DNA from 2 places in the Pseudoalteromonas sp. SG41-1 genome. Region 1 is predicted to be linked to the other one. Evidence: predicted binding sites of a transcription regulator. Region 1 holds the regulator's gene; the other holds the start of a gene.

What was found. The regulator ArgR, encoded in region 1, controls arginine synthesis, uptake and breakdown. The targets are predictions, from matches to a motif close to ANTGAATANNTATTCANT.
Positions count from the first base shown of each region.
Region 2: a site for ArgR is predicted at 2,013-2,030, ahead of H5203_RS02015 (arginase family protein). Genes of this name have one in related genera too.

Region 1 covers NZ_JACJFL010000016.1:18,170-33,785, forward strand. Annotated here, with positions in the region: gene H5203_RS11035 (pitrilysin family protein) at 1-987, opposite strand, end outside; gene H5203_RS11040 (methylenetetrahydrofolate reductase) at 1,236-2,192, shown strand; gene H5203_RS11045 (DEAD/DEAH box helicase) at 2,305-3,552, opposite strand; gene H5203_RS11050 (DUF3581 domain-containing protein) at 3,650-4,351, opposite strand; gene H5203_RS11055 (DUF3718 domain-containing protein) at 4,489-4,866, opposite strand; gene folA (type 3 dihydrofolate reductase) at 4,946-5,437, opposite strand; gene cgtA (Obg family GTPase CgtA) at 5,511-6,665, opposite strand; gene rpmA (50S ribosomal protein L27) at 6,807-7,064, opposite strand; gene rplU (50S ribosomal protein L21) at 7,081-7,392, opposite strand; gene ispB (octaprenyl diphosphate synthase) at 7,815-8,786, shown strand; gene mdh (malate dehydrogenase) at 8,867-9,802, opposite strand; gene argR (transcriptional regulator ArgR) at 10,027-10,494, shown strand; gene H5203_RS11095 (Dyp-type peroxidase) at 10,514-11,413, opposite strand; gene H5203_RS11100 (ABC transporter ATP-binding protein) at 11,478-12,527, opposite strand; gene H5203_RS11105 (iron ABC transporter permease) at 12,527-14,158, opposite strand; gene H5203_RS11110 (Fe(3+) ABC transporter substrate-binding protein) at 14,158-15,162, opposite strand.
Region 2 covers NZ_JACJFL010000002.1:79,262-94,877, reverse strand. Annotated here, with positions in the region: gene H5203_RS02020 (ABC transporter substrate-binding protein) at 62-754, opposite strand; gene H5203_RS02015 (arginase family protein) at 879-1,991, opposite strand; gene udp (uridine phosphorylase) at 2,421-3,176, shown strand; gene cdd (cytidine deaminase) at 3,157-4,089, opposite strand; gene H5203_RS02000 (hypothetical protein) at 4,138-4,515, opposite strand; gene ppc (phosphoenolpyruvate carboxylase) at 4,912-7,557, opposite strand; gene H5203_RS01990 (thiol-disulfide oxidoreductase DCC family protein) at 7,778-8,143, shown strand; gene H5203_RS01985 (SDR family NAD(P)-dependent oxidoreductase) at 8,143-8,877, shown strand; gene H5203_RS01980 (flavin reductase family protein) at 8,887-9,501, shown strand; gene H5203_RS01975 (peptidase S8) at 9,688-10,497, opposite strand; gene H5203_RS01970 (transposase) at 10,910-11,884, shown strand; partial or broken gene ycaC (isochorismate family cysteine hydrolase YcaC) at 12,082-12,591, shown strand; gene H5203_RS01960 (hypothetical protein) at 12,682-13,080, opposite strand; gene H5203_RS01955 (ornithine cyclodeaminase family protein) at 13,151-14,095, opposite strand; gene H5203_RS01950 (Xaa-Pro peptidase family protein) at 14,097-15,182, opposite strand; gene H5203_RS01945 (proline racemase family protein) at 15,179-15,616, opposite strand, start outside.

The DNA.
Region 1 (15,616 bases):
TAACTCTTGGTAAAGCTCTGAGTTGGTTGAAAAATAAAGCTGTGACAGTAAATCAAGCGCGGCTCTGTCTTTTTGTTTTGGCTGCCAGGCTGTGCCTTTATAAGATACTAATAACCAATGCCCTGGTAAGCCTTCGTTTTGCTCATGTATATATTTCGCCGCTTGCTGTTTTGGTTCGGTTGGAATATCAGCAACGAAATCGCCTTTTTGCCATTGGCCCCAGTGTTTTTTAACCATAGCCATAGTTTCAGCTGGATCAACATCGCCTACAATCACTAATGACACATATTCAGGTTTATAAAACTTAGCAAAAAACTCTTTACCGTATGCCATTTGATCCGGCATGGCTTCAATATCTTCAAAAAAGCCCATGGTGGTATGTTTATAAGTATGTTTTTCGAATGCTTCATTACGTACTGCAGAAAGTAACTTACGAACCGGGCTGGCATTATTTTTAAGGTATTCGCCTTTAACTGTTAATGCTTCGGTACGAAATTGCTCTTCTGAATAAGTCAGGTTTTGAAAAATATCCGCTTCAATTTCAAGTACTTTATCAAGATGTTGCTTTGAAAAGTTTAAGTGATAGTTAGTGTAATCATTGGTTGTATAAGCGCGATTATCAACCCCAGAATTTTTTAGAATATCAGAATACACATCTTGCGGATATTTTTCAGAGCCTTTAAACATCATGTGTTCAAAAAAGTGTGCAAAACCGGTTTTACCTGCTTCGACTTCATTACGAGAACCGACAGACACTGGAATTTGTAGTGATACCACATCAGGGTAATCAGTTTTAACCACCATAACGCGTAAACCGTTATCAAGCTCTTCTAATAAATAATCTTGTGAGAACACCCGATCATTACTACTGGCAACCGTTGACTGTTCAATCTCAACCTCTTTGACCATGTTTGAGCCGCTGTTATTTGCACAGCCGCTCAGTGCAAGCGTTACCGCAAGGCTCGTTGCTAATAATTTAAATTTCATTGCTATCCCTTGTTAGTTGAATAAATTTCTTGTTTTTAGTCATCCGATTATGCAACAAAGCAAGTCAATATAAGACCCCTGAGGTAATAAATTATGTAAACAGTTGTGTATCAGAGAACTCTTCATTCAGAGCAACATGAATAAAACTCACCTTCGTTGAAAAAGTTTCACTAAAAAAAATCTATCTAGACGTCTAAATGGCTGCTATATTATTTGCCATAGACACTAACTTAGCTGGAATGAGGATTATGGCTTTATCACTACAAGAGAAAATTGAAGACACCAATCAGGGTGTGTACTTAATTGGTACCACCCCACCACGTATTGGTACTGATAAAGCGCAGCTTGAAATTATCGCCCAAAAGCTCTTAGCTCGTTTGCATGAAATTGAATACGATGGCGTGATTATTTATGACATTCAAGATGAAAGTAGTCGCACTGAGATGCCTCGCCCTTTTCCGTTCAAGCAAACAGTAGATCCTCGAGAATACAGTAACTTACTACGTAATTTATCGCATCAAGAAGTGATCACTTATAAAAGTGTTGCACAGCGCGGTGTGGCCGAATTTAAACAGTGGTTAAGCGAAACTAAAAACCAGTTTAATTTAAAAAACCTAGTATTAGTCGGTAGTCCATCATCTGACGGGGATATTAAATTAAGCCTGCCTGATGCTTATAAAGTCTTAAGCGAACAGCCTCAAGACTTCTTTTTAGGAGGCGTTACCATTGCCGAGCGCCACGCAAGTAAACGTAATGAACATGAACGCTTACTTGAAAAAACCACGCAAGGCTGTAAATTTTTTATCTCACAAGCTGTGTATAACGCGCAAGCAACCGTGGATTTGATCACCAGTTATGCGCGCAGCTGTAAAGCTCAAGGTATCGAACCTAAACGTATTATTCTAACCTTTACACCCTGCGGCAGTGAAAAAACCTTAGAGTTTATGCAATGGTTAGGAATTTCCGTACCTGATGCAACTAAATGGCGGATGCTTGATTCGCAAAACCCACTGAGTGAATCTGTACGTATTTGCCGTGAAAACTTAGATTTAATACTAAGAAGTTGCGCGCATTTAGACGTGCCACTGGGGTTAAATATTGAAAGTTTAACCAACCGTAAAGAAGAAATTGATGCATCTATTAATCTTTACCGCTTATTAAAAGCGACGATGGAATTAAACTTAGCTGAAAAACAAATTGCGTAAGTATCCGTTTTTATAATTTATCACTCAAAGTAAGCATATCCGTTTGCTTATTTTGAGCTTGATAATAAATACTATACTATGCAATGAATTAATAAGTCACGACTGAGAACGATTATTTGCGTCTTCTGTTTGGTGTTTTTTGCCCTGTAATACGTTTTTTGTCGCGCTCTTTACGTGATTTATTGGTGTTTTTACGGTTGTCTTTTGGCTTTTTATTTGGATCAGGTTCATAGCCAGCTAACCACTGCGGCGTTAGACGAGTATCAAGCAACACTTCAATTTCTTCAAGTAACCACTGCTCGTCAAGGCTGACTAATGACATCGCTAAGCCTTGCTCGCCAGCGCGCCCTGTGCGGCCAATACGGTGGACATAATCTTCAGCTATATAAGGTAATTCAAAATTAATCACATACTTTAACGAGACTATGTCTAGACCTCGAGCTGCAACATCGGTTGCCACTAGCACACGAGTGGTACCTTCTTTAAAATCTTGCAGTGCTCTATCACGTGCACCTTGAGATTTATCACCATGAATTGACTGTGTTTTTAAGCCATCTTTACACATTTCTTTGGCGAGTTGATCGGCCATTTGCTTTGTGCGAGTAAAGATCAGTACTTGGCGCCAGTTTTTCATGCCAATCATGTGCGAGACAAGCTCACGTTTACGGTCTTCATCAACCGCGTAAATGATTTGCTCAACTTCTACAGCCGCAGAATTACGTTTATCGACTTCAACAAGTTTTGGATCTTTTAATAACTTTTTACTGAGCTCAAATACACTATCGTCAAAGGTCGCTGAAAATAGTAAGGTCTGACGATCACTGGGAACATGGCGCAATATACGTTTAATTTCGTCAATAAAGCCCATATCAAGCATGCGATCGGCTTCATCAAACACCAGTGAATCAACACTTGATAGCTTAATGCTGCCTTTGATTATATGATCAAGTAATCGCCCTGGCGTTGCCACTACAACTTGTGCATCTTTCATGGCTTTAATTTGCGGGCCAATACTGGCACCACCATAAGCGAGTGCACCTTTAATATCAGTACCTTGTGCGTATTTTTCAAAGCTAGCGAAGACTTGCTGAGCAAGCTCTCGAGTTGGTGTCAAAATAAGTACTCTAGCAGTACCCGGCTCATCTTTACTTGGTGTATTAAGTAATTTATGTAACAGAGGTAATACAAAAGCAGCTGTTTTACCTGTTCCTGTTTGTGCACTCCCCATAACATCATGACCAGCTAAAATCAGCGGAATAGTTTTTAGCTGTATCGCCGTAGGGGTATGATATTCATTTTGTTCAAGTGCATTAAGCAGTACAGGATCGAGTTTTAACTCAGAGAAAGTAGTCGCAGACATAAGTTTAGCTTTGTGTAACAAATAATGGCGCTATTGTACGCCCAAAGCGAATAACAAAAAAGGCGCTTTGCGGCGCCTTTTTAAGCTTGCTAAATGTTCAAGCTGGTTTGAGGGTTTCTTTACGTTGGTTATAGAACGTAATTAGATCATCCACCGTATCTTGGCAATACTGTTGAATACCTGATACCAACATGTGCTTTTCACCACAGCCGACTTTTACGCCATTTTCTAACAAGTTAAAACGCAAAGTGATTTTTCCACGCTTGCCTGTATATTCAAAACTCGGCTCTGCGTATTCTAACGTAGGTGCATGGATCTCTAATGTATCGAGATTAATCAACATTGACTCATAGATAACCATAGGGCGAGCAGGGTTGATCATGACATCTTGCTTGCCCATAAGTGGAATAATAACATGCGGAAAGGTTGTACCTGAAAACTCAACGTAATTTTTTATTAGACTATCTGTGAGTGTTTGGCACTGGCTAGTTTTACCTTCGCGCTTAACCTTCAGCATGACTTTATCGCCACTGGTAATATCAAACTCATCTGCCCCCTCAGGGAAGTTGAGTTTGGTATTCTCATCAACCATGCCGGCAAAGGTAAATTCCATTTTTTCACTGATGCCATAACGACTTAATACCAATGAAAATAATAAATCTCCAGGCACACAAAAACGTTTTGCATCTTTATCATGAAGTGGATTGTAATCATCAGCAACGCACTTTGCGAAACGACACCCTTGTTCACGAGAAATAGAGACATAGTCAGCATGTTGCTGATAAAAAGGACTTAACATAGTTGTTCACTGCTTAAACTGCTTATAACCTGCCTATTCTACCAGATAAAATTACAATAGAGGTCGAATCTGTTAAACTTTTGTTTCAGATACAAAAAAGCCGCGATATCGCGGCTTTTTTAATAATTTATTATAACTTATAAACCAGCACGTTCTTTAATAGCTGGTATTAATGCAGAACCGCCATGACCATTTGCTTCGGCCCATGCTATGTCAGCTCCATCTTCTAAAGAGCTTTTAGATAAGTTTTTCACAATGTATTCACCAGTATCAACTGCATTACTGGCAACCGCATGGCGTAGCAAGTTAAGACCATTACATTGTACTGCATCATAAATATTACGAATTTTCACACGTGAGCTTTTTAATTTATCACGTAGACGGTTTTTATCATCCGCAGCTATGTATTCACAGATTGAAACAGCTAACTGATCATCCGCTTTAACTGGCGCGCTAAAAGCAACAGAACCAGAAATAACAGCTGCAGCAATAACGAGTGTTGATAATTTAATCATTTTATACCCTTGTGTAATACTTTATAACTACCTTAGTTGTTTAATATTGTATCAACCTATAAGCTTAACCGCAATAATGTTACTTAACTTTATCCAATGTGACGAATTTATAACCATAAATGTTTTTATCGTCAGGTTGATTATACAGCTCTTCTACAACTTGCCAGTTTGCTGATTGTTCATAATCAGGGAACTGAGTATCCCCTGCAACATCAAGGTCAATAAACGTTAAATAAAGTGTATCGGCACTTTTTAAAAATTGTTGATATACATTCCCGCCACCAATCACCATTACTTCATCAGACTCACACAGCAATGAAATTGCGGCTTCAGGAGATGTTACTACATCAACCCCAACTGCAGTATAGTCTGTATTTCGGCTAATAACGATGTTGCGTCGACCAGGTAAAGGGCGACCAATTGACTCAAATGTTTTACGTCCCATGATCACGGGCTTATTCATTGTAACCGCTTTAAAATGCTGTAAATCAGCAGGTAAATGCCATGGCATATCATTATCTTGGCCAATCACTCTATTTTTAGCCATAGCTGCAATCATTGAAATTTTCACATTAAAACCCAATACTTTTTTATTATAAAAAGAAAAAGGAGCACCAGCTCCTTTTAAAATATTTTACTTTAGTCTAACGCTCATAGACAACTTCAACGTCATAATCGTCATCATCCCAACTATCCCAGTCGTCGTCATCATTCTTCTTAGTGGCATCTTTATGATAAGTATCCCATTTGAATTCAACTTCTTCATCTTCAACTGGTACAAACTTTTCTTTTGGCATGCTATCAAGTAGCGTCATGATGTTATGAATTAATGGCTGAGTATTTAGCTTATTAATTGCAGAAATATGATAAATATTTTCAGTCTCGCCTAACTCTTCAGCGATTTGCTCACATAGCTCCTGAGCTTCATCTTCAGGCAATAAGTCTATTTTATTAAAGACTAACCAACGTGGTTTTTCAGCCAGCTTCGGGCTGTACTGATGCAACTCATTAATGATCGCAAATGCATTATCTACTGGGTTTGAACCATCGGCAGGCATAACATCGATAATATGCAGTAATACACGGCAACGCTCTAAATGTTTCAAGAAGCGAATACCCAAGCCAGCGCCATCAGAGGCACCTTCAATTAACCCTGGGATATCTGCAATAACAAATGATTTATTTGCTTCTGGACGTACCACACCTAAATTTGGAATCAGCGTAGTAAATGGGTAATCAGCTACTTTTGGTTTCGCTGCCGATACACTACGAATAAAAGTAGACTTACCTGCATTTGGCAAACCTAATAAACCAACATCAGCTAATAATAATAGCTCTAGTTTAAGGTTACGTACTTCACCCGGTGTGCCTAATGTTTTTTGACGAGGCGCTCGGTTAGTACTTGATTTAAAACGCGCATTCCCCAAGCCGTGGAAACCGCCTTTTGCAACCAAAATTCTTTGACCATGTTGAGTTAAATCACCAAGACCTTCTTGGGTATCAACATCCATGATCCGAGTACCTACAGGCACCATCACATATAAGTCATCAGCCTTTTTACCGGTACAGTTACGACTGCGGCCATTAGTACCACGTTCAGCTCTATGAAAACGCTCAAACTGATAATCGATTAGGGTATTTAAGTTTTCATCAGCTTGTAGATAAACACTACCACCATCTCCACCGTCACCGCCGTCTGGTCCACCATCTGGGACATATTTTTCACGACGGAAAGATACGATGCCGCTGCCACCGTCTCCAGCTTCTGCGCGAATTTCTACTTCATCTACAAACTTCATGATTACTCACTTTAGGGATTGGCTTGTTAATTTCACTATTATATACCTAAGCCAAGCTGATTGCAGGCTTGGCTTAGGTATATATTTATTTTCAAAACAAAAAACCCCGCAAAGGCGGGGTTTTTTAAGAACCGATTCTGATTACTCAGATACGATGCTTACGTATTTACGGTTTAAAGGACCTTTTTGTTCAAACTGAACTTTACCATCTGCTTTTGCGAAGATAGTGTGGTCTTTACCGATACCTACGTTTGTGCCAGCATGGAATTTAGTTCCACGTTGACGAACAATGATGCTACCCGCTAGAACTGATTCGCCACCAAAACGCTTAACACCAAGGCGTTTGCTTTCTGAATCGCGACCGTTACGAGTACTACCAGCTGCTTTTTTATGTGCCATTTCTAAGTACCTCTAATTAAGCGCTAATGCCAGTGATTTTAACTTCTGTGAACCATTGACGATGGCCCATTTGCTTACGAGAATGCTTACGGCGTCTAAATTTAACAACCTTAATCTTCTCACCGCGACCATGTGAAACAACCTCAGCTGTTATTTTACCACCGTTTACGAACGGTACACCGATCTCGATTTTCTCACCATCAGCAACTAAAAGTACTGAATCAAATTCAACTGCTGCACCAGTCTCAACGTCTAATTTCTCAAGACGAATTGTTTGACCTTCAGTCACACGGTGCTGTTTACCACCACTTTGGAAAACCGCGTACATAATTAACTCCGTCTGTGCGCCCTCAAATCGACGCAACTAAAATATTATTCAATAGGGCGCGAAGTTTACGCTAATGTGCAAAAACTAGCAAGCCTGTTTTATTAATTAAATGAATAAAAAATAGCTGCATTGAAGGCGATTCAATATTTTCACCTATTTTATATTAAATTGGCATTATGCCAAGCCTTTTTAGCGTTTCATGACAAATAAATTACACCACGAACAAACACGCACTAAGAATAAAAAACAACCATGTTGAATTAACGTAAATTTTCTCAAATAAAAAAGTTATCTTTCCAAATTAAGGCTAAATTAAGCTGCTTAACCGTGTTTTTTCAGCGAATCGTCACAAACTGTCGAGCAAAGCTGTTTTTTGTTGTACAATCAGCCCCGTATACCCATTAAAATTGGCTCGGAGATCAATGGATATAAAAGCTATCCAGGCGTTAATCGAAAACGATATGAATGACGTCAATCAACTAATTTACGCGCAAATGCGCTCTGATGTAGCATTAGTCAATCAACTAGGCTTATATATAGTAAACAGCGGCGGCAAGCGTGTTCGCCCTATGTTGGCTATTTTAGCGGCTAAAGCACTTGGCTATGAAGGCAAAGATCATGTTACTTTAGCAACTATTGTTGAATTTATTCACACAGCTACATTACTGCATGATGATGTCGTTGATGAATCAAATTTACGCAGAGGAACACCGACAGCAAATGCTGAGTTTGGTAATGCAGCCAGCGTACTTGTTGGTGACTTTATCTACACCCGCTCATTTCAGCTGATGGTTGGTATTGGTAAAATGCAAGTTATGCAAATACTCGCTGATGCAACCAACGTGATTGCGGAAGGTGAAGTGCTGCAATTAATGAACTGTAACGACCCTGATACCACCGAAGATAGCTACATGCAGGTAATTTATTCTAAAACAGCTAAATTATTTGAAGCTGCAACAGGCCTTGCTGCGATTATTACCGAAAAAGACGACTCTACGCTGCAAGCGCTTAATCTTTATGGTATGCATTTAGGAACCGCTTTTCAATTGGTGGATGACGTACTTGATTACAATGCTGATGCTGAGCAGTTAGGTAAAAACATCGGTGATGATCTGGCCGAAGGCAAACCTACCCTGCCACTACTTTATGCTATGCGCCACGGTAATGCTGAGCAAGTACAGTTGATCCGTGATGCCATTGAGCACAGTAATGGTATGGACCACTTAGAAGCTATTCTAAGTGCCCTCAATGAAACCAAAGCACTTGAGTTTACGATGAATAAAGCCAACGAAGAAGCTGATAAAGCGATTGCGTGTTTATCTGTATTAGATGAATCACCGTATAAAGAAGCACTCGTTAGCTTGGCTCGTATTGCCGTTGATCGTAATCACTAATAAACACCTAATGTATAAAAATCCTTCGAGCATAAAAAAGCCTGCAAATGCAGGCTTTTTTGTATCAATCGACTTAGCAATTAAGCGTTGATGAAATCAACACCTTCTTGGATGTCTTTTTTCAGCGTATCAAGCATGTCGTTTTTAGCTTGCTCTTCAAATGCGCTTAGTTCACCGTAAGAAAGAATTTCTTCTACGCCGTTTTTACCTAAACGTACTGGGTGTGCAAAGTATGCAGCATCGCCATTTTCAACAGCAACGTAAGCGTAATCTACAACGTCTTCACCTTGTAAGCCTTTAACTAAAGACATACAAAAACGTGCAGCAGCAGCGCCCATTGATAATGTTGCAGAACCACCGCCCGCTTTTGCATTTACTACTTCAGTACCTGCATTTTGGATACGTGGAGTAAGTGCAGCAACTTCTTCATCAGTGAAAGTAACGCCTTCAACTTGAGATAGTAACGGAAGGATTGTTGTGCCTGAGTGACCACCAATTACTGGTACTTTCACAGTTGCAACGTCAACACCTTTAAGCTCAGCTACAAATGCTTCTGAACGGATCACATCAAGAGTGGTAATACCGAAAACACGTTTCGCGTCGTAAGTACCTGCTTTTTTGAATACTTCCGCAACAATTGGCACAGTGCCATTTACTGGGTTAGTGATAATACCCACTAATGCTTTTGGACAGTTAACAACAATACCTTCTGCTAATGTTTTGATAATACCAGCATTAACATTAAATAAATCAGCGCGGTCCATACCAGGCTTACGTGGCATACCAGCAGGGATAAGAACGATATCACAACCAGTTAACGCTTGATCTAGTGCATCAACACCAAAGCCTGCAACTTTAACGTCAGTTGGGATATGAGAAAGATCAACAGCAACACCAGGAACAACTGGAGCAACATCATAAAGTGATAATTCAGAACCAGCTGGTAAGCCTGTTTTTAATAATAAAGACAACGCTTGGCCGATACCGCCAGCAGCACCTAATACAGCAACTTTCATTGGAATTCTCCGTAATTTGAGGTAGGAAATATTTGTGGCTCTAAAGATAATGAAATTAACGACTAAAGACAAATTTATCCTGCTTATTTCACATATAATTTAGACCATAGTTGTAAACTTGCTGGTTTACAGCACTAAAATCCATCGCAAAAGCAAACAACTACTGCATAAGTATGCAACATTGTGTACAATTAGCGCATCACTTATGAATAAGAACCTATAATATGCAACCACAAGATAAACAAGAAGCATTAGTAAAGGCCTTTAAGGCACTTTTAAAAGAAGAAAACTTTGGTTCACAAGGTGAGATTGTTGACGCCCTAAAAGAGCAAGGCTTTGATAATATTAGTCAAAGTAAGGTGTCGCGGATGTTAAGCAAGTTTGGCGCGGTACGCACTCGTAATGCCAAACAAGAAATGGTCTATTGTTTGCCTGCTGAAATGGGCGTACCTACAGCGAAAAGCCCATTACGTCAGTTAGTGATTGATATAATGCATAACGAAATGATGATCATTATTCGAACCAGCCCAGGAGCTGCACAATTAATTGCTCGACTATTAGATTCATTAGGTAAAGCAGATGGCGTACTAGGTACCATTGCTGGTGACGATACTATTTTTATCGCTCCAGCTAAAGTATCTGAAATTGATGTAACTCTTGAACGTGTGCGTATTTTATTTGATACGGTATAAATCTACCGATTCAAACTTTTTACAGCTGCTTTAAAAAGTTAATTGATGGGGCAAAAAATGCAGAACCCATATCGGCTTGAGTAAAATCAAGCCAATGATCGTAGCAATCGGCATCACCTAATCGACTTCGTAATACTTGCTCAAATGCATTTCCCTGTGCTGCATAACTAATCGCTAATATACCCTGTTCGTAAACGTCACCATAAGGCATGTTTTGATTTAATTGCAGTGGTTGCCCTTGCTCATCTTTTAACTCAGTGCGTACAGCATGACTATTCTCAGTCGCAGGCATAATCAAGGTATTATCTAAGCGAGTGCGTCCCATTATTTGCTCTTGCTCACTCAGAGGTAAATTTTGCCACACACTTAAGTCATGCTTATAGCGCTGTATATGTACGTAACTGCCTTGATCTTCAAAATGGTTGGGTTTATTGATTAACGCTGTGATGCGCTTTTGGCGACCATGAGGAGTGTCACCACCGAGTATAAAACCATTAAAATCGCGACCATCTAAAAATCGAAAGTTTCGCACTTGCTCAACTAATTCAACATCGGGGGCAAATAACTTAAGAATTTGCAAAGCAAATAAATGGTTTACATCTTCCCTATCGGAACGAATTTGGACAAATAAATCAAAAGGCTGAGCCCCCATAATATGATCATTATGAGGAATATTAGGAAAGCTCTGTAATTCACTAGGCAGAAATTCAGGCAGAATGTGCGGCCAATACTGTGCCCCCACTGCAACTAGGCTGGAGAGCATCGATTCAGAAAACTGATCTGAAAACTCATCTTGGATAGCGCTAACGTATTTTAACTTTTTGCGTAATGACTCATCGTGGCCATCAAATACATTAAAAAACAAATGTAAACCGTGCAAGTTTGCCTCAGCACAAATTCCAGATTGCGCTTGCGCCATGGTATTTCCTTAACTCAAAATCTCATACACGGCGTTTTTAATGAAATTAAAAATACTAAAGCACTTAATCTGCGAAAAAGTTAACCGTGTGTGGTGTTATTTTTATTGTCACCTGTTCATTTGCTAAAAATGAGTGGCCCAACTGAGCAGCAACTTCAATTTCTTGTCCATCAACCATAACCTTATACACAAAATGCGAACCAACAAAACGACTGTTTAAAATAGTCACCGTATTTGCACTACAGCCTTGTGATTGAAAAGGTATTAACTCAAGATGGTGTGGGCGAACATAAAGTTTCCCAACTTGCTTAACATGACGATGCGTAACTAATGACTCAACACATCCGAAAGCAGTATGATATTCAGTTGCTGTTAATACTTCTGCGTCTAAGTATATGCCCTGACCAAGAAATTCTGCAACTACCTTTGAGCTTGGAGCACTAAATAGCTGCTCAGACGTACCTTGTTGAGCAATTTTCCCACAGTGCATTACCGCTAATGTATCAGCAAACGCAAATGCCTCTTCTTTTGAATGAGTAACAAATACAGCTGATACTTGCTGGGTTTTAATAATACGACGAATATCTGCAATTAACTCAAACCGTACTTGCGTATCAATATTGGAAAACGGTTCATCTAATAACAATAAACTAGGTTTATAAGCCAGTGCCCTAGCAATTGCCACTCGCTGCTGCTGACCCCCAGATAACTGATGCGGGAAACGTTCTGCACAATTAATTAAATGCACTAACTCAAGCATTTCAGCAACGCGCTTTAACTTATCCGCTTTTGTCATATTGGTTAAGCCAAAGGCAATATTATCAGCCACAGTTAAATGTGGAAATAGCGCATAATCTTGAAACATCATGCCAATATTTCGATACTCTGGCGCTAAAAAAGTATGCTCATCACTGACTAACTTACTATCAATAAATACTTTTCCTTGCTTTGCTTCAATCAGCCCAGCAATAGCTTTTAATGTGGTGGTTTTTCCACAGCCACTAGCACCGAGTAAACACACTATTTCATCTTGTGCGACAGTTAAATCTAAGTGCTCAATCACGGATGTGCCGTTGTATTGATACGATAAATTTTCTAATACTAAACTGCTCATTAACTGCGTTGCTCCATCGAGCGATTAATAAAGTATAAAGGAATTAACCCCACCAAAACAATTGCTAACGCTGAAATAGACGCCAGCTCTAACTGCTCATCACTGACATACTGAAACACATGAGTCGCTAAGGTTTCAAAATTAAATGGCCTTAATAACAATGCGGTAGGTAATTCTTTCATGCATTCAATGAATACCAACAATCCTGCGGTTAAAATACCACGACGTAATAACGGGATATGTACTTTGCGTAGAGTTTGGCCTTGGCTTTTCCCCATTGATTGACTCGCCATATCAAGCGATGGGCTTATCCGCATAAAACTAGCTTCAATTGCACCATGAGCTATAGCGTAAAAGCGCACCACATATGCAAATATAATTGCAAACAAAGTACCGCTCAATAATAGCCCCGGTGTAATACCTATTGGCTCTAACCAAGTATTTAATTTATCGTCTAACAAGGTCAATGGTAACAACACTGCAATAGCGAGTACTGTTCCAGGTAACGCATAACCTGTACTGGCTAATCGCCCAGGTACAAGTGGATATTGCTGCTTAGCAATGCGCTGATAAAATACCACTAACAGACTCAAAATAATGGTGATAATGCTCACGATGGCCGCGACTTTAAAGCTTTGCCATGCATAGAGAAAAAATACGCTTTTCCATGCTTGTCCGAAATATGAAATGGCATAACCCATTAACACAGCGACAGGTAATATAAAGGCAAAAAATAACACTGCAATACAAAAGATAGTTGCCAGCCATGCACTTTTGCCCGTTAAGTTATATAGCGCATCACTGTTGACGCTTGGTTGGCGCTCAAATACAGCTTGATTACGACGACTAAAACGCTCCATCGTTAACGCTAAAAACAATATAAGTAACATAATACCTGAAATTTTAGCCGCAGCTGTTAACGAATAATACCCTAACCAAGTATCATAAACCGCTGTGGTTAAAGTACTTACCGCAAAATAATTAACGGTTGCAAAGTCAGCCATTGCTTCCATACTGATCAGCGTCAGTCCAGCCACAATCGCCCCTCGAGCAAGTGGTAAACTAACTTTGAAAAAGCTCTGCTTAGGTGATAATCCCATCAACTGACTCGCCTGCACCAATTTAAATGACTGTTCGCGTAATGCAGTTTTAAAAATCAAATACAAATAAGGATAAAGCACTAAGGCAATCATAATAATCGCACCAGATAAAGTACGAATATCAAAAAACCAATAATCATTAGGTGATTGCCAACCAAACCATTCGCGTAACCCTATTTGCACCGGACCGGCATAATCAAACAGATCAGTGTAAACGTAAGCAATAATATAGGTCGGCATCGCAAGGGGCAGCATAAGCGCCCACTCAAACTGTTTACGGCCGGGAAAATCACAATAAGCGGTTAACCAGCCAAGCGGAAGGGCAATAATACAACTGACAACGCCAACACCCAAAATAAGTAACAGTGTATTGCGGGTATAATCCCATAGCACGGTATCCCAGAGGTGGCTAAATACGTCAGAATCGCCTTGTAGTGATTCGAACAATAAAAAACACAATGGGGTTATCAACACTATGCCAATAACCCACGCGAATAACTGCCATCGCGACAGTGAAAATTTTAAACTCATTAAAGGTCGAACTTCACCTCATCAATTAGCTTAAGTGCTAAAGGACGATATTTGCTAATTTCATCAAGCGCTAAGCTATCTTCCTTAAAGCTACCCCATGATGCTACTAAGCTTGATAATTCAACGCCCAGCCTTACTGGATATTCCATATTGACCGAAGCGTACATATTTTGCGCCTTATTGTCGGTCATAAACTCGATTAGTTTCAAGGCATTTTCAGGATTTTTAGCGTACTTGGTCATAACTACACCAGATACGTTAATATGTGAGCCTCTGTTATCTTGATTCGGAAAGTTAATATGTACGGCATCAGCCCATGGTTTTTGCTCGGGATCTTCCATCATCTTACCAAAGTAATAACTATTACCGATCGCTAAATCACATAAGCCTTCTTTTACTGCCTTTACTTGCCCGCGGTCATTACCTTGAGGTTTACGAACTAAATTTGCTTTCACACCTTCAAGCCATTTTTTAGTTTCTGCTTCACCATGGTGTGCAATCATTGAAGCGACCAAGCCTAAATTATATGGGTGCTTACCCGAACGGGTGCAAATTTTGCCTTTGTATTTAGGATCGGCTAATTCTTCATAGCTTAAATGCGCTAATGCACCTATGCGCTCTTTTGATGAATAAACGTTACGCACCCGCTTAGTTAATGCAACCCATTGTCCTTCAACATCACGAAACTTAGCCGGTACATTACTATTAACGGTTTCACTATTAATTGTTTGGGTTAAATCTAATTCATCTAGCTGCACTAAATCACTAAAATTAGAGGTTAAGACTAAATCAGCTTGGCTATGCTTTCCTTCACGCTTAACACGCTCTATTAATCCTTTTTTAGCAAACACCACATTTGTTTTAATGCCTGTTTGCTTAGTAAAATCATCTAATATTGGCTGAATTAAAAACGGTTGTCGAAAAGAGTAAATATTTACTGCTTCATCTGCAAACACAGGGGTTGTTAACACTAAGCCAACTAAAGCTGCTAATGTCTTTTTCATAAATCGCTTCCAACTAAATAATAACTATTATCATGTAATGATAACTTGCTCCTTGAAAAAGTGCACTTATTAAATCTTAATCAATGATGACCATGCCCATAATGGAAATCACTTGTGCGATATATCTCACGGTTATGACAGCTATTGAGTATAAAACATCATAAAAAAAGTCTAAAAACAAACTAACCACATGAAATATAATAACTATTATAAAATTTCAAAATAATGACTGTATTTTCGTTACTGTTTTTAGCCTATTTTGTTTGCAGATACTCTCTATACTTACTTCATCGGTTAAGCAGTGACGCTTAAATGAGTAAACGGACAAGGAATGATTACTCATAAACCTCGAATTAAAGGTTACGTTAGGAAAAAATGGATTCACGGACAGGCTCAGGATGAGTAGCACTAAGGATAGAAAATACACGGACAGCGTCAAGATGATGCGAAAAGG
Region 2 (15,616 bases), on a different contig from region 1:
AATTTAAATTTAATTAATATTAAAAGTAATTAAATATCAGTACATTACCAACAATAAAAGCTTAATGGCACGCGTTGAATGCGTTGCTGAGTTTGGTTTGAGTTGGCTTATCTAGCGCTTTGTTACAAGCAAAATACAGTGCTGGTTGCGTGATCTTGAGTCTTAAAATTGGTGTTAACTTGTCAGTAACCTGCCTTTTAGACTGTTCAAATTTAACGCGTTGTTCAGGTAATACGACGATATCGATAGTGCTTTGACGGCTTTGAACTATTTTAAAAATATTATCAAAACTATTCATCAGCATTAGATTTACACCTTCTTCAAAGCCCTGTGATAATAAAAAGTGATGGCTGTAATTATCTTTTAATACCGCAATTCGGTATTGCTTTGCTTGCTCTAGGGAATCGATAACGATGCTTTTCGAATTCAAAGCATAAAGATAAGTGTTCAACTGTGCTAATTCTGCAATCCAAATAAATTGCTTTTCACGAGAAGTTGAGCGCGCCATAGAAAAAATGCACGTTTGCGGATCGCGCAGTACCATATTAAATGCAGTACTCCAACTATGCACTGAAATTGTATAATCGAGTGTTGAAGAAGCTAACACCATTTGAACTTTATCAGCGATATAGCCAACAAGCTGTTCATTTTCATCAATATATTGAGCAGGCGGAAAGTTTTCTGTAACTATGTTTAATTTAGCTACAGTTTGACTACTTAAGATTATTAATAAAAAATAACACCACTTAGCCACTCTTACCCCACCGATTATTATTTTAAGCCTCTCTTGATGTAAATTAAATATAACGGCAAATAGCTGATTTGTGAATTAAAAAAGCAGCATGCCTCAGCATGCTGCTTATATTAACTGTTATTGACTATGCGCGGTTCATGGCATTAATTAAAAATGCTGAAATTTTTGCACCTTCTCTAAGCGTTGTATCTGAACTCGATTGACCAATCAGTGAACTGTCAGTAAATGGGGCAATTTCCATCATATCAGCGCCAGTGATCGGAAATTCATCAGCCAAAGCAACTAAGATATCCAAAGCATGCTGCGGCGTTAAACCGTTCCCTTCGGGTGTGCCTGTTGCTGATGCAAACTCTTCATCGAGGGCGTCAATATCAAAGCTGACGTAGAGTTCATCAACATTATCAGCTTTAAGCTGAGCAATTACTTCTGCGGCAATTGCCGGCGCGCCTCGTTCGATGATCTCATGGGCCCAATGTTGTTTAACGCCAAAGGTAGATTCCCAGTGTTCTTTTGGCTTACCGCTTGAACGAATACCAAATTGGATCAGATGATGTGGTGCAGGTAAAAACTCTAAAATATGCGTGCACCACGAGCCAAAACATAAATCGATACCTAAACGCTCAACGAGTAAATCGGTATGCGCATCAAAGTGAATAATCGCAGTGCGTTTACCTTGCGCACGCTTTGCCTTCAAATACGCTTTAGTTAACGGGTAACTAATTGAATGATCACCACCAATACCAAAAATGCCTTTATCAGTAAACGTTGCATAAAAGCTATCGCATACATCTTCAGTGATAGACAACGGGCTGACATAATACTCACTGCTTGGATTATCATATAATGCCTGTTGGCAATTACTGATAGTCGCGTCGTTTAAATATTTATCATGCAATAAATGTGGAATAACCCTTACATCACCTAAATCAAACGACTTTGCCTGAGGCTGCTGATCAATCAATGCTGAACGTAAAAACAACGGCCCCCAGTTGGCGCCGCGTAAAATGCCACCACCACAGTCAGAGCTAATGCCTAAAGTCACCGCTTTATGCTCACTTTGACTAAGTGTATCGAGTGATGCACGCCATAGCGTATCGACATTATCTTCTTGTCCATACAGTTTCATACGCAGCGCCGCTTTACGTTCTTTTGCAGTATTAACCGTAAAAACGCCATCGCCCGGCGGACATAAACAGTGCTCAACTTTACTTTTAAATGTGTGCCATTGTGTGCTCATTGCAATTCCTTACTGTGTGCTTTTGCGTAGTTATGCAAAAGAGCGTTGTTGAAAATAAAATTAATAAAAGATTCACGCGCCGATTTTCACTCGCAATTTTATTACTCTCGCCGCTTTAGCTACATTTTAAATAACTATATAAATCTCTATAATAACAATTGGTTATACTTATTCGTCCAACAACGTATAAACTAAAATAGAGTGCCTAGTAGGATTGATATAGTGTCTATGAATACAAGTCAACTACCGGCGATGACACAAATTAAAGTCAGTTGCTTGAATATTCAAAGAGGATGAATAAATTTGATAACGGACATCCGTCCTGTACAAGGCAATGCATTGTAGTAATTATGCTAAATTGACAACAACTCTTTATAAATTAGCGTTATTAACTGACGTTAGAACAAAAGTTATAAATAAGGCCCCGCTATGGAAAAGGTATTTCACTTAGGACTCACCCGCGACGATCTACACGGTGCAAAACTTGCAATTGTACCGGGCGATCCAGATCGTGCAGCACGTATTTCAACTTTTCTCGAAAACCCAACTTGCCTCGTCCAAACCCGAGAATTTCATGCTTACTTAGGTCAACTTAACGGTAGCTCTGTGGTTATTTGCTCAACCGGTATTGGTGGTCCTTCAACCTCCATTGCAGTAGAAGAGCTGGCGCAATTGGGAGTTGAAACATTCTTACGAATTGGCACAACTGGCGCTATTCAACCTCATATTAATGAAGGTGATATTTTAATCAGCCAAGCATCTGTGCGTTTAGATGGTGCGAGCCAACATTTTGCGCCATTGAACTACCCTGCGGTGTCTGACTTTTTCGCCACTCAAGCGATGGTAAATGCGTGCGGTAATTTAGGCATTGATTTTCATATTGGTATTACTGCATCAAGCGATACTTTTTACCCAGGTCAAGAACGTTACGACACTTACTCGGGTTATGTACCAAAAGCATTTCAAGGTAGCTGTGAAGAATGGCAAAAGCTGGGCGTGATGAACTATGAAATGGAATCAGCAACCTTATTTACAATGTGTGCAGCACTGGGGCTAAAAGCAGCCTGTGTAGCTGGTGTGTTGGTTAATCGTACTCGCCAAGAAATCCCCAATGTAGATCACGGCGAGATTGAGAAAAAATCAGTCGCCGTGGTACTCGAAGCCGCTAAACTGCTGTTGGCTTAATATTTAAACTAATACTTTGTAGTACTGGCAAATCAGTGTAACTTGCCAGTACTGCTTGACTGACACTCAACTGATTTCCCTTACCCTGCGTTTGTAGTAACTCAATCCCTTTGACAACATCTTTAGTCATTGCCAAACCGGCTAAATGCAATTGACTCACCGCACTTTGCAGTGGTGATAAGCTCGGGCTATACGCGGCATTCTCCGCATAACAACCATAAAAATTACCATTTTCGAAAGTACTAATTTTCACTGCGCTGTAATTTTCAGAGTAAGGTACATATGCAGCCAACGCATAACTTAACAACGTTTTATCCAGTTCATCAGTTACAACAAATTCATGCTGTTGTGGAGCGGGGTTAAACAAGCTATAAGAATTACCTAAATCTTGCGGACCAAATGAGTGAGGGAGTAAATCAGCCAGCTTGAATTGCTGCTGCGGTAATAAAATATCAAAGCTCTGCGCATCAGCCAACTCATTCATAAATTGACGACAATAACCACATGGCGCATCACTGATAGCAATTTTAGCTATTTTTTTCGCGCCATTGAGCCAAGCGTTATTAATTGCCGATTGCTCAGCATGAACCACTAAGCTTAATGCTTGTTGTACAAATTCAACGTTAGCCCCAAAATAAAAATGTTGCTCACCGTGTTTATCGTAGCCAACTACAATTGCCCCAACAAAAAAATGTGAAATAGGCACAACTGCAAATTTTGCAGCAATAGGTAAACAGGCACGCAGTATAACCTCGACAGGTTGCTTATATTGCGCGCACAAAGCTGTGATATCAGCGGTATTTAAAATACCCTTGTGCTGTTTTACGTGAAGATATAACTGCTGCTGTTGTTTTTCACTGAAGCTAAAAACGCAGCTAGTTTGAGTACTTACTGTAGGCGTTAATGAAGACATAGACTAGTTTTATGATTTAATGGCTAACTAGTTTAGAAGGTTCAACGCTTAAATGCTAGGTTGATTTACTAACCAATTTTTCGCGCTGTTAAAACAATCAAAATTTTCTGCTTTTATATCAAAGCGCTGTGCTTTTTGCAAAAACAAATCGTGCATAAAACCATCAAAACTAACGACGCGAGCAATAAAGCAACTAGCTAACCACTGAGATACTGCTGGCATAATAGTCAGCAGTTCACTTGCCGGAAATTTATGCGTTAATTCAGACACATCAACGAGTAACTTATTACTGCCGTAAATAGATACGTACTGCTGCGCGATTTGATAAAAGTTCATCACATCCTGTGCACTTGCCGTCCCTCTTAGCGTCATCATTATTAATGACGTAGATGCATCATACGTGATGCAAGTAGACACATTCGACATATTACTACTCAATTATTAATACACTTACCATTATGGCAAAACAGCCGACATTCTAGATAAAAAAAACAGACAGTCAATATCTAGTAGCAAATCAGGTCTGACCAGAGCGTTAATACAGAATAAAGGATGGTTTTTTTTGCTAAAATGATACCAAAAAATACCTTGTTGTAACTAAGTTATAACCTGAAACAGCTTAACGATAGGAAGTAACTGTATTCAATACATCTAAGCTGAACTAAGATTAAATAAGATGTTTAATGCGGATAAATATAACTTACTTGGTAATATATGCGCCGAACCTTACCAGCACAGCGCACTGTTAGTGCTCAATTAACTAATTAATGGACCTCTCGCTGCTAAACACAGCAAAGAAGTCCACACTTAATTATTGGATAATCAACCGGTATTACGCATACCTGCGGCAATCCCAGTCATAGTAATCATTAACGCGTTATCAATGTCACCAGAGCTGCCTTCTGCCGCTTCGCGCGAACGTTTTAACAACTCAACTTGAAGCACATTCAATGGATCCGTATACGGGTTGCGCAAACCAATAGACTCTTTTATCCAAGGTTGATCGGCAAGCAAACTTTGCTGTGGACTTAACGATTGTACCAGTGAAATAGCCTGCTTGAGCTCTTTACGCAGTTTTTCACCTAGTGGTTTATATTGCTCTTCAACTAAAGCGTCGTCGTAATGCGCACTTAACCAACAGTCCGCTTTACTGAATACCATTTCAAGCATTTCTAGACGGGCTCTGAAAAACGGCCAGCGTTGACTCATCTCATTAAGGGTGTCTATGCCGTGTTTTTCAAGTGCAGCTTGTAAACCAGTTAGTGCCCCAAGCCATGCTGGTAGCATTAAGCGATTTTGACTCCAAGCAAAAATCCACGGAATAGCTCGCAGGCTTTCAACACCACCATTGGGATTACGCTTTGCTGGACGCGAACCAAGCGGTAATTTTGATAGTTCCTGCTCTGGTGTTGCCATTCTAAAGTACGGCACAAAGTCTTCATCAAAACGCACTACATTACGGTAATGCTCACATGACTTTTCACTGATCAACGCCATTACATCACGCCATTCATCTTTTGGCTCTGGTGGTGGTAACAAATTACTTTCAAGCACAGCACCTGCATAGATGTTTAGACTTTCCAGCGCCACATTAGGTAGGCCAAACTTAAAGCGGATCATCTCCCCTTGTTCGGTAACACGCAGGCCACCTTTGAGTGAACCTGGTGGCTGTGAACGCAAGGCTTGCGCAGCAGGTGCGCCACCACGGCCAACAGTACCACCACGGCCATGGAATAATATCAGCTCAATACCGCGTTGCTCTGCCAATTGTACAAGCTTATCCATTGCCTCGTATTGCGCCCACCCGGCAGCCATCATCCCAGCATCTTTGGCTGAATCTGAGTAACCTATCATAACATTCTGTATGCCCTCAGCTTGGCCTCGATACCAGTTATTATCTAGCAATTGAGTAATAACATCGCTGCCTGCATTTAAGTCATCTAAGGTTTCAAATAATGGCGCAACAGGCAGTTTAAAACTACAACCACTTTCTTTTAATAGCAGTTGTACTGCTAATACATCAGAGGCTGTGCGTGCCATTGAAATAATATATAAACCAAACGTCGACGCATCTTGCTTGGCGATTACATCAAAGGTGTCGAGGACTTCTTTTACATCAGCGCTTGGTTGCCAATGTTTAGGAATAAGCGGGCGACGAGAGTTAAGCTCGGCTAATAAAAATGCCTGCTTATCTTCTTCTTGCCATTGTTCGTAATCACCTAAACCTAAATAACGAGTGAGCTCTGAAAATACCTGACTGTGGCGTGATGAGTCTTGGCGCACATCTAGTTTAGCTAAACGAATACCAAAGCTATTAATACGACGTAACACATCTAATAATAAGCCATTGGCTACCACCGCAATGTTACTCTTAAGCAACGAACGGTAGCATGCCTCAAGCGGCTGCTTTAACTGCTCAATGTCAGTGACGATGTCTTGTGCATCGGTGCGCTTATTCATAATTTTAGCGCCAAGATGAGCAACGGTTTCACTCACTTGCGCTTTGAGTACTTTTAATACCGCACGATACGGTTCAAAATCTTGTCCAGCGAGCTCGACTAGCTCATCACTGGCTTGTGACATAGAAAGCTCAGTGCTTAAAGTGTCGATATCGCGACTGTATAAATCCAGTGCCATCCAGCGCCCATGATCCAGCACTTGCTGCGTCACTAATGCTGTTACAAATGGATTGCCATCGCGATCGCCCCCCATCCATGAGGTAAATTCAACGGGGCTGTAATCGTTTGGTAACTCTAAATCAAGGTGCTCTTTTACTTCTTTATTAAAGTCTCGTAAAAAACGCGGAACGGCATGCCATAGGCTATTTTCGATAACTGCAAAACCCCATTTTGCTTCATCAATTGGGGTTGGACGTGAACGACGGATGTCGTCTGTATGCCATGCTTGGCTGATCAACTGTGCGATACGGTTTAATATATTTTCACGCTCATAAGGCAGGTTATCGGTACGCTCAAGAGCTGCTAAACAATCACTTAATTCAACGTGTTTGTTAATAATTGTACGGCGAGTTACTTCAGTTGGGTGTGCAGTTAAAACTAAATTGATATGCAGTTTAGCTAAACTTTCTGCGATTTCATTGGGATTTATTTTACCCTGCTGTGCGTGGCTAGCTAATGCTTTTAAAGTTTGTGTTAACGGGCTTAGCTGACAAAAACCCACGTCATTAAAACGAGAAATAGTATGAAACTGCTCTGCAACATTGGCTAGATTCAAAAAGTGATTAAAAGCACGTGCCACTGGCAGTAACTCTTCATCGGTTAAAGCATGCAGAACATTAATTAAGGTATGGCGGTCTTGCTCGTTTCCTGTGCGGGATGACTTAGCTAAAGCTCGAATTTCTTCTACTTTATCTAAAATCGCTTGTCCTTGGGCGTCTTTGATTGTTTGGCCTAATAATTGCCCCAATAAATTAACGTTCCCACGCAAGGCGGCATATTGTTCACTCATTCCTGATACTCCATTGTTGATGTTTATACCATAAAGGTACTAATAATAAGCCGTGTTCAATTTTTAAGTGTGGAGTGTAAAATGCGGTAAAAAATCGACACTTTGCTTACCTTTATATTTGTAAGACTCTATTAATATCATCCAAATGGATAATTTAACAGATCCAAGGCTTATTCTATTTCGTAACAAGACATAATGAATCGATGAATTTTGAGTAACTATGATTATTTTTTACGATGGTAATTGCCCGCTTTGTGTTAAAGAAATGGATTCACTTAAGCGTGCTGACACACACAACAAAATAATACTCGAAGATATAAATAAAGATGATTTTGAGCAGCGCTTTAAAAACATAAAACGCCACGATGCCATGGCGTTTTTGCATGGCCAGCGTGATAACGGTGAAATGATTTACGGATTAGATGTCACATTTGAAGCATGGCAAACGGTTGGCCGTCATTCATGGCTAAAGCTGCTACAATTACCCATAATACGCTTTATTGCCGATTTAAGTTATCGCCTGTTTGCTAAGTACCGCAGACAGATCACACGCATTTTCTGTCAATCAAGTTGTGGGATAAAATAATGACTAACGCTTATATTATTTTCGGTGCAAGTAGTGAAATTGCAAATGCGTATCTAAAAGAAATTGCCAAACACGATCCACAGGCTATGGTTTTTTGTGTAAGTCGCAGCTCTATTGACACATCCGCTGTCGGTATTGTTGTTGAGCAGTTTGTTTGTGACTATTCCAAAGCACGCTTAAGTGAATTAACAAACTTACTTAAAGAGCGCGCAATATACCCAACTCAGGTAGTTATTTTTAACGGCCAGCTACATTATGCGCAATCTATGCCTGAAAAAAAACTCGACGATATCGATGAGCATTATTTCAATACCTTACTCAACACCAATACATTGACTCCTATTTTGTGCCTGCAAGCAATCGCGCCGCTACTTAGCCACAAAACACCTTGTACCATAACGGCCTTAAGTGCGCGAGTAGGTAGTATTACAGACAATAACTTAGGCGGCTGGTACAGCTACCGCGCCTCAAAAGCAGCACTTAATATGTTATTCAAAACAGCAGCTATTGAACTGCAACGACGCGCAAAACAAACACGTTTAATTCTTTTTCATCCGGGCACAACAGATACTAATTTATCTAAGCCGTTTCAAAAAAATGTACCCGCAGGTAAGCTCTTTACACCTGAGTTTGTAGCATCACAACTTTATACTCTTTTACAACAACCTGAACAGCTCACTGAGGTAGGTCAACCCGCCTACATTGATTGGCAAGGTGAGCACATACACTGGTAAGGATAAACCATGCACTTTACAACAGACGCCATTAGTCAGTTAGATAAACACTACCGTACGCATTTAATAAACTCACTATCTGGTTTTAAAAGTGCCAACTTAATTGGTACTCAAGATAGTGCAGGCAACACCAACTTAGCAATTGTAAGTTCGGTTATTCACCTTGGCGCGCATCCACCGCTTGTAGGTATGATTATGCGCCCACATAGTGTACCTCGTCATACTTTCGAGAATATTTTAGCAACCGGTGTTTACACTATTAACCAAGTGAATAGCGAGATTGTGGAACAAGCTCACCAGACTTCTGCCCGTTACGATAAAAATGAATCTGAATTTGATGCTACAGGCCTTACAACCGAGTATCTGGCTAATTTTTCGGCTCCGTTTGTTGCTCAAAGCCGTTTAAAGTATGCTGTTAAATTTGTTGAGCATCAACACCTTGCCGTAAATGGCACTGAGTTAGTAATCGGTGAGATTATAGACTTACATGTTGAAGACTCAGCAATTTTAGAGGATGGTTTTATCGATTTAGAGTCAATCAACACCGTCACCATTAGCGGCTTAGATAGTTATCACAAAACACACGCTATAACGCGTCTACCCTATGCTAAAAAACCTCGTTAAATAGTGCAGCTGAGCTTTGAAAATGATTGTTAAGAGTGTCATATATACTTTGAATAATTAAATATCATACTTTGATACGGTTGTTAACACTGCGCTATGGAGTAAACCTCAGCAGCAAGTGCAACGTATTATATTGAAAGTCGCAACTACCTTACAATAGACTGTTTTGGTAATTGCGACCCATACTTAAAATATTATTTTAAACATTTCTAATGAGCAAGGATACATTGCATTACAACCTATAACTGTAGGCAGAACATTGGTTCCAAAACCACCATTATTGACCGCTTGTACGTAATAACCATTAATCGATTTAAGCGCGATGTTGTCACCATTTTGAATTAATGCACCAGGGTTATTTGGTAATTCTATAGTGAACGTTTCCCATATTGATGCCGCAGTTCGGTTTGCATTAAGTGCAGCCCCACCACCTTGCTCTGCCACAAAATAGTATCCTGATGTTGTTTGGATATGTATTTCATCACCACTTAGCAAATCACCGCCATTAATATCTATTAAATTAAATTGCTCCCATGGACCAATTGCAAGACGATTTGCATTCACTGTATCCCCCCCATTATTCTCAGCCACAACGTAATATTGGCCACCTGTTTCTAGGGAGATATTGTTTAATATAGTGGGGTTACATGGTAGCGTGGTAAAAGTGAGATCTTCACCTTGCAGTGTTGATCTGGGCGGTTTTGGATCACCATGAAACCGAAAATGATACTGCGTTCCACAATCTAAATTAGCTACTTGCGCACTCACAGGGCCATTAACTCCTGCGGGTGTGACTAAAACACTAAAGCCATAGTTTGTGGTTTCACCATAATCAATTATTTCACCACTTAAGCCAATAGTAGATGCCGAATAACCATTTAACTGCGCCGATGTTGTCGTAATATTGCTTGCAGGTTGTGTTGTGTACTGCGTACCAGCATGCGCAATCGATGCCGTACCAAGTAAAACCACAAATAAAAGTTTTGAAGTAATCATTGTCGAGTTCCTGTGACGTTTACGCTGCTAGGATTAACAGCCCTATAAGCGTAAACGTCGACATGAAATAAAACATTACACCTTATTACAAGTCGCATAATGATAAAAAACTTACATGACACCCACTTAAATCTAAATTCAGCAACTGATTCCAATTCAATCCCATTATAAAGTTGCAGTCCTATATAAAGTAAAAACTTATATGACACCAACTTATATGACACCCACTTAAATCTAAATTCAGCAACTTATTCCAATTCAAACCCATCATAAAGTTACAATCCTATATAAACTTACATGACACCCATTTAAATCTAAATTCAACAACTGATTCCAATTCAAACCCATCATAAAGTTGCAGTCCTATATAAAGTGACTAGTATTTTTATAGAAACACAACATTGGAGGTTTTATGGCAATCGCTCGAAAAAGACAAATTAGCCTAAGTGATACTCGCTACTATCACTGTATATCTCGTTGCGTAAGAAAAGCTTATTTATGTGGCATAGACAAGCATACGGGCCAATCGTATGAGCACCGCAGAGAATGGGTTGAAGATAAAATTATAATGCTCGCTTCAATATTTTGTATTGATGTATGCGCCTATGCTGTGATGAGTAATCATACACATATCATCCTTCATGTAGATAATAATAAAGCTAACCGCCTAAATGATAAAGCCATTGCTTTACGCTGGCACAAAGCATTTAAAGGTACTTTATTAACTCAACGCTTTGTGAAAAATGAGGTGCTCTCTACTGTCGAACTGCAATTAGCAAAGTCTAGCATTGGAGAATATCGTTCAAGGCTAATGGACATTAGCTGGTTTATGCGATCACTTAATGAGTACATTGCTCGCAAAGCTAATAAAGAAGATAATTGTAAAGGTAGATTTTGGGAGGGACGCTTTAAATCTCAAGCTTTACTTGATGAGTCAGCACTAGTGGCTTGTATGGCCTATGTCGATCTAAACCCAATCCGTGCTGGAACCGCTTCATCACCTGAAAACTCAAATTATACAAGTATTAAAAAACGTATTGCAGCAGCACAAAATGCCAAACAACCTAGGTCCTTATTTCGCTTTGCAGGTTTAACGACAAAACACACTGTAAATGGTTTGCCTTTTGAACTGAACTCTTACCTAAACCTTGTTGATAAAACAGGGCGCTGCATAAAAACAGATAAAACAGGTTATATAGATCATTCTTTGCCACCGCTACTAGAGCAACTAAACATATGCCCTGAAAACTGGCTAAAAATCACCAGTAGGTTTACTAAAGTCTTTCATGGTGCAGTTGGTAAACCAGATGCAATTGACCGATATTGTGAACACCAACACTTTAAACGACGAAGTAACCTCAAAAATTGCGAAAAACTATTAGCGTAATACCATATAAAACAACTTTTTACTTTTTATCAGCTCAAGGCTGAAGCTTATGCTGCCAGTTATTTGCTATACTCGCCCAAAAATGAACATTTACTATTCTGAGAAGAGTTTTTTAATATCATTAGACACATAAAAACTCTTGTAACTGTATTGAAGTTAGGTGTCATTTTAATTTTTAAAAGTAGTGGATGTCTTTTAACTTACTCGCATTGGCAGACTGTGCAAAATACTTTGCGATGCCAACAATCTTAACCACCAGCTTTGAAGAAGGCCCCAACGGCCCGCTAGTACCTGAGTTAAAAGAAATGTTTCCAGATTCGCCCTACATTGCTCGGCCTGGACAAATTAACGCATGGGATAATGAAGAGTTTGTTGCCGCTATTAAAGCTACAGGAAAAAAACAAATCATTATTGCTGGAGTAGTAACTGAAGTATGCGTTGCATTCCCAGCTTTATCCGCTTTAGCAGAGGGTTTTGATGTATTCGTGATCACTGATGCTTCAGGCACCTTTAATGTAATGACTCGTGATGCAGCTTGGGATCGCATGTCAGCTGCTGGCGCACAACTTATGACCTGGTTTGGCGCAGCTTGCGAATTACATAGAGACTGGCGCAATGATGTGGAAGGACTGGGGACTCTATTCTCAAACCACATTCCAGATTATCGCAACCTAATAAATAGTTACTCAACCTTCCAACCTAAATAACATACTATTTAACAAGGGGCTGGCCCCCTTTTTTTATAACTAAAAACTAAACAATATAAGTGAGTTGCATACCAAGCATGCTCGTTTACCTCACGTTAAAAAATAGCTCCCCACGCACAAACTTAGACCGCTAACCAACCAAACTAATGCATAGCTTTGCCATAGTTGTGAGTTGTTATAAACCTTTTGCGGGTTATTTTTATCAACCAATACACTGCAAGGCTCGCCTTGTTTGAATCGTGTGAGCAGGGTGTTGTCGTGACTGACCAATACGCTATACAAATGATTGTTAAATCTAAAGCTAACTAACATTGACTGTGACGGCAATAGTTCATGAGCACCAATACGAGTATTAACCGCATTAGTGATGTTATCAATCACACACACGCGCCAGTGATGTTTGCTTATTTTACACTTTAACCACCTAAAAAGAGGCAGTAACCCTGCAAAAATAAAACACACACCCAATATCAATAGCACAGTATTCATCTTTCACTTACCTTATAAAACTAAAACAGACACACAGCACACACATTAAAAACTCACCACAAATTATCTATTAGTTCTGTAGAGATTGATAAACTTGATTTGCAGCAATCAAGTCACTCAGTGCTGTACCAACTGATTTAAATACCGTTATATCCGTTTCGTTAAAACGGGCTACGGTATTTACCTTCGCTAAATCAGCTAATTCAGCACATACGCTTTGCTCGCAAAATACACCTTCACTTATTGGTATTAATAATTCACCTGCTTCTCCTAATACATTGGTTTTACTATCAACATAAACGCGGCTACGAGTAATTGTGGCGGTGTCGCATTCGCGATGGTCACTCTGATGATTACCGATTAGGTCAACATGCGTGCCTGATTTTAACCAGTTGCCATCAAATAATGGCACTTGAGAGCCGGTCGCGCAGCTGATCACGTCAGCACTGTAAATTACTTCTTGCGTACTTTGCCCAATGACAAACTCAACATCAGGATATAACTGCTCTAAACAACTTTGCAGGGCGACTACTTTTAAATGATTACGCGCCACCAGCGTTACTCGTTTAAAATTACGAACAGCCAAATGCGCACGCACCATATACTCGGCTAAGTTACCACTGCCAAAAAATACTAAATGATTACTATTCTCTCGGGATAAATAACGACTCGCAAGCGCCGATACGCTTGCCGTACGCCATAAAGTAATACTCGTGCCATCTACCAGTGCCAACGGTTCGCCGTGCTCGCGCGAAAACAACATTATTTTAGAATACAAAGAATCAAAGCCCGCCTCGCCATTATTAGGAAAATAAGTAAATGCTTTTACGCCAATCACTTGTTCATTCCATGCAGGTAACACAGCAAACGCATCCCGGCTACCGCTGTTGCTATCTAACTCATAGACGTTACGCTTTGGCATAGTAAAATCGAGGGCAAAACCTTGCTGCATAGCAGTGATTAACGAGTCAAAATCAAGGGCGTTATCAATGTGTTTTTTATCAATAACTTGCATTTTATAACTCCAGTTCGAATGGTTTAGGTGCGTGAGTTAAAATTTCATAACCCGTGTTGGTGATCAAGATGTCCTCCTCTAAACGCACCCCTCCATATTCAGAGATATAAATACCTGGCTCTATGGTGATCACATTGCCCACTTCTAATACGTGCTTAACGTTGCTATTGATAAACGGCTGCTCGTGTAAAAATAGCCCTAAGCCGTGGCCAAGCCCTTGTCCTGCCCATTTTCCAAAACCAGAGCCATCCAATACTTGTTGTGATGCATTTTGTAAATCAATGCAATCAACCCCTGGCTTAATTAAATTAATAGCAGCTTGTTGTGCAGTCGCAACTGCATTGTAAATTTGAACTTGTTTGCTTGACGCTTTACCTAATACATAACTACGTGTCATGTCTGAGCGATAGCCATTAACAACAGCGCCAAAGTCTAGGGTAATAAAGTCGCCTTCTTTAAGTGTTCTATCACTGGGGCTACCATGGGGCAGCGAGGTACGCTCTGCGAACATTAAAATCGTTGCAAACGACATTCCTTCAGAGCCTAATTTTTGCATTCTAAACTCTAGCTCTAAGGCTAAATCACGTTCGCTTACACCTACTTTAAAATATGGAATAGTGTGTGCAAGTGCTTCATCCGCAATCGCAGCCGCAGCTTTTATTTGTGCTACTTCCCAGTCATTTTTGATCATGCGCTGACGTTCAATTACTCCTTGAATTGGCATTAATGTGTGACCACTCAAATCACTAGCAATTTGCTGCCACAATGCCACATTAATAAATGCCGCATCAAAACCTAAATGGCTGTTAGCAGGTAAAAAACGGTTAATACAACAGCCTAAACTTTCGCTATCACGGTCGCGGCTGATCACTTCAAACCCTTGGCACTCAGATTGTGCGCGCTCAAAGTAACGATAATCAGTAATAAGTATGCAGCTAGCTTGCGTCACAATTGCATACGCGGCATTACCACTAAACCCGCTCAAGTAGCGAATATTCTCATGCCCTAACACTAATAACGCCGTTAAGTTTTGCTCTGCCATACGTTGTTTTAGTAATTGTTGGCGTACTAAAAAATGATTATTCATCGAAAAATAAATCCTTGTTTTAGGGGATCTGTTGGATCAATTAAAAAGGTATGTTTACCCGTCACAAAGGCTGTACCCGTAACACGAGGAATAATCGCAGACCGTGCTTTAACCTCACATGTTTGCTTAACCATTACATTAAATGCTGAGCCTAAAATGCTCTCAATATTTACACTTTGTCCTACCGCTAATTCGCCTTTGGCAAAAGCTAATGCAGCACGAGCGCTTACGCCCGTGCCTGTAGGGCTTCGATCAAGTTCACCTTCGGCAAATACACACACATGACGGCTAAAGTGGTTAATTTGTGATAACTGGCTATTGGAGTAAAAAATAACCCCATATAAAAAACCCAGTGCCTGATCGGTTGGGTGCGTTGGCTGATATTGATTAGTCACTTGCTGTTTAATGGCTTTCCCAAGGCTAATTATATGTCC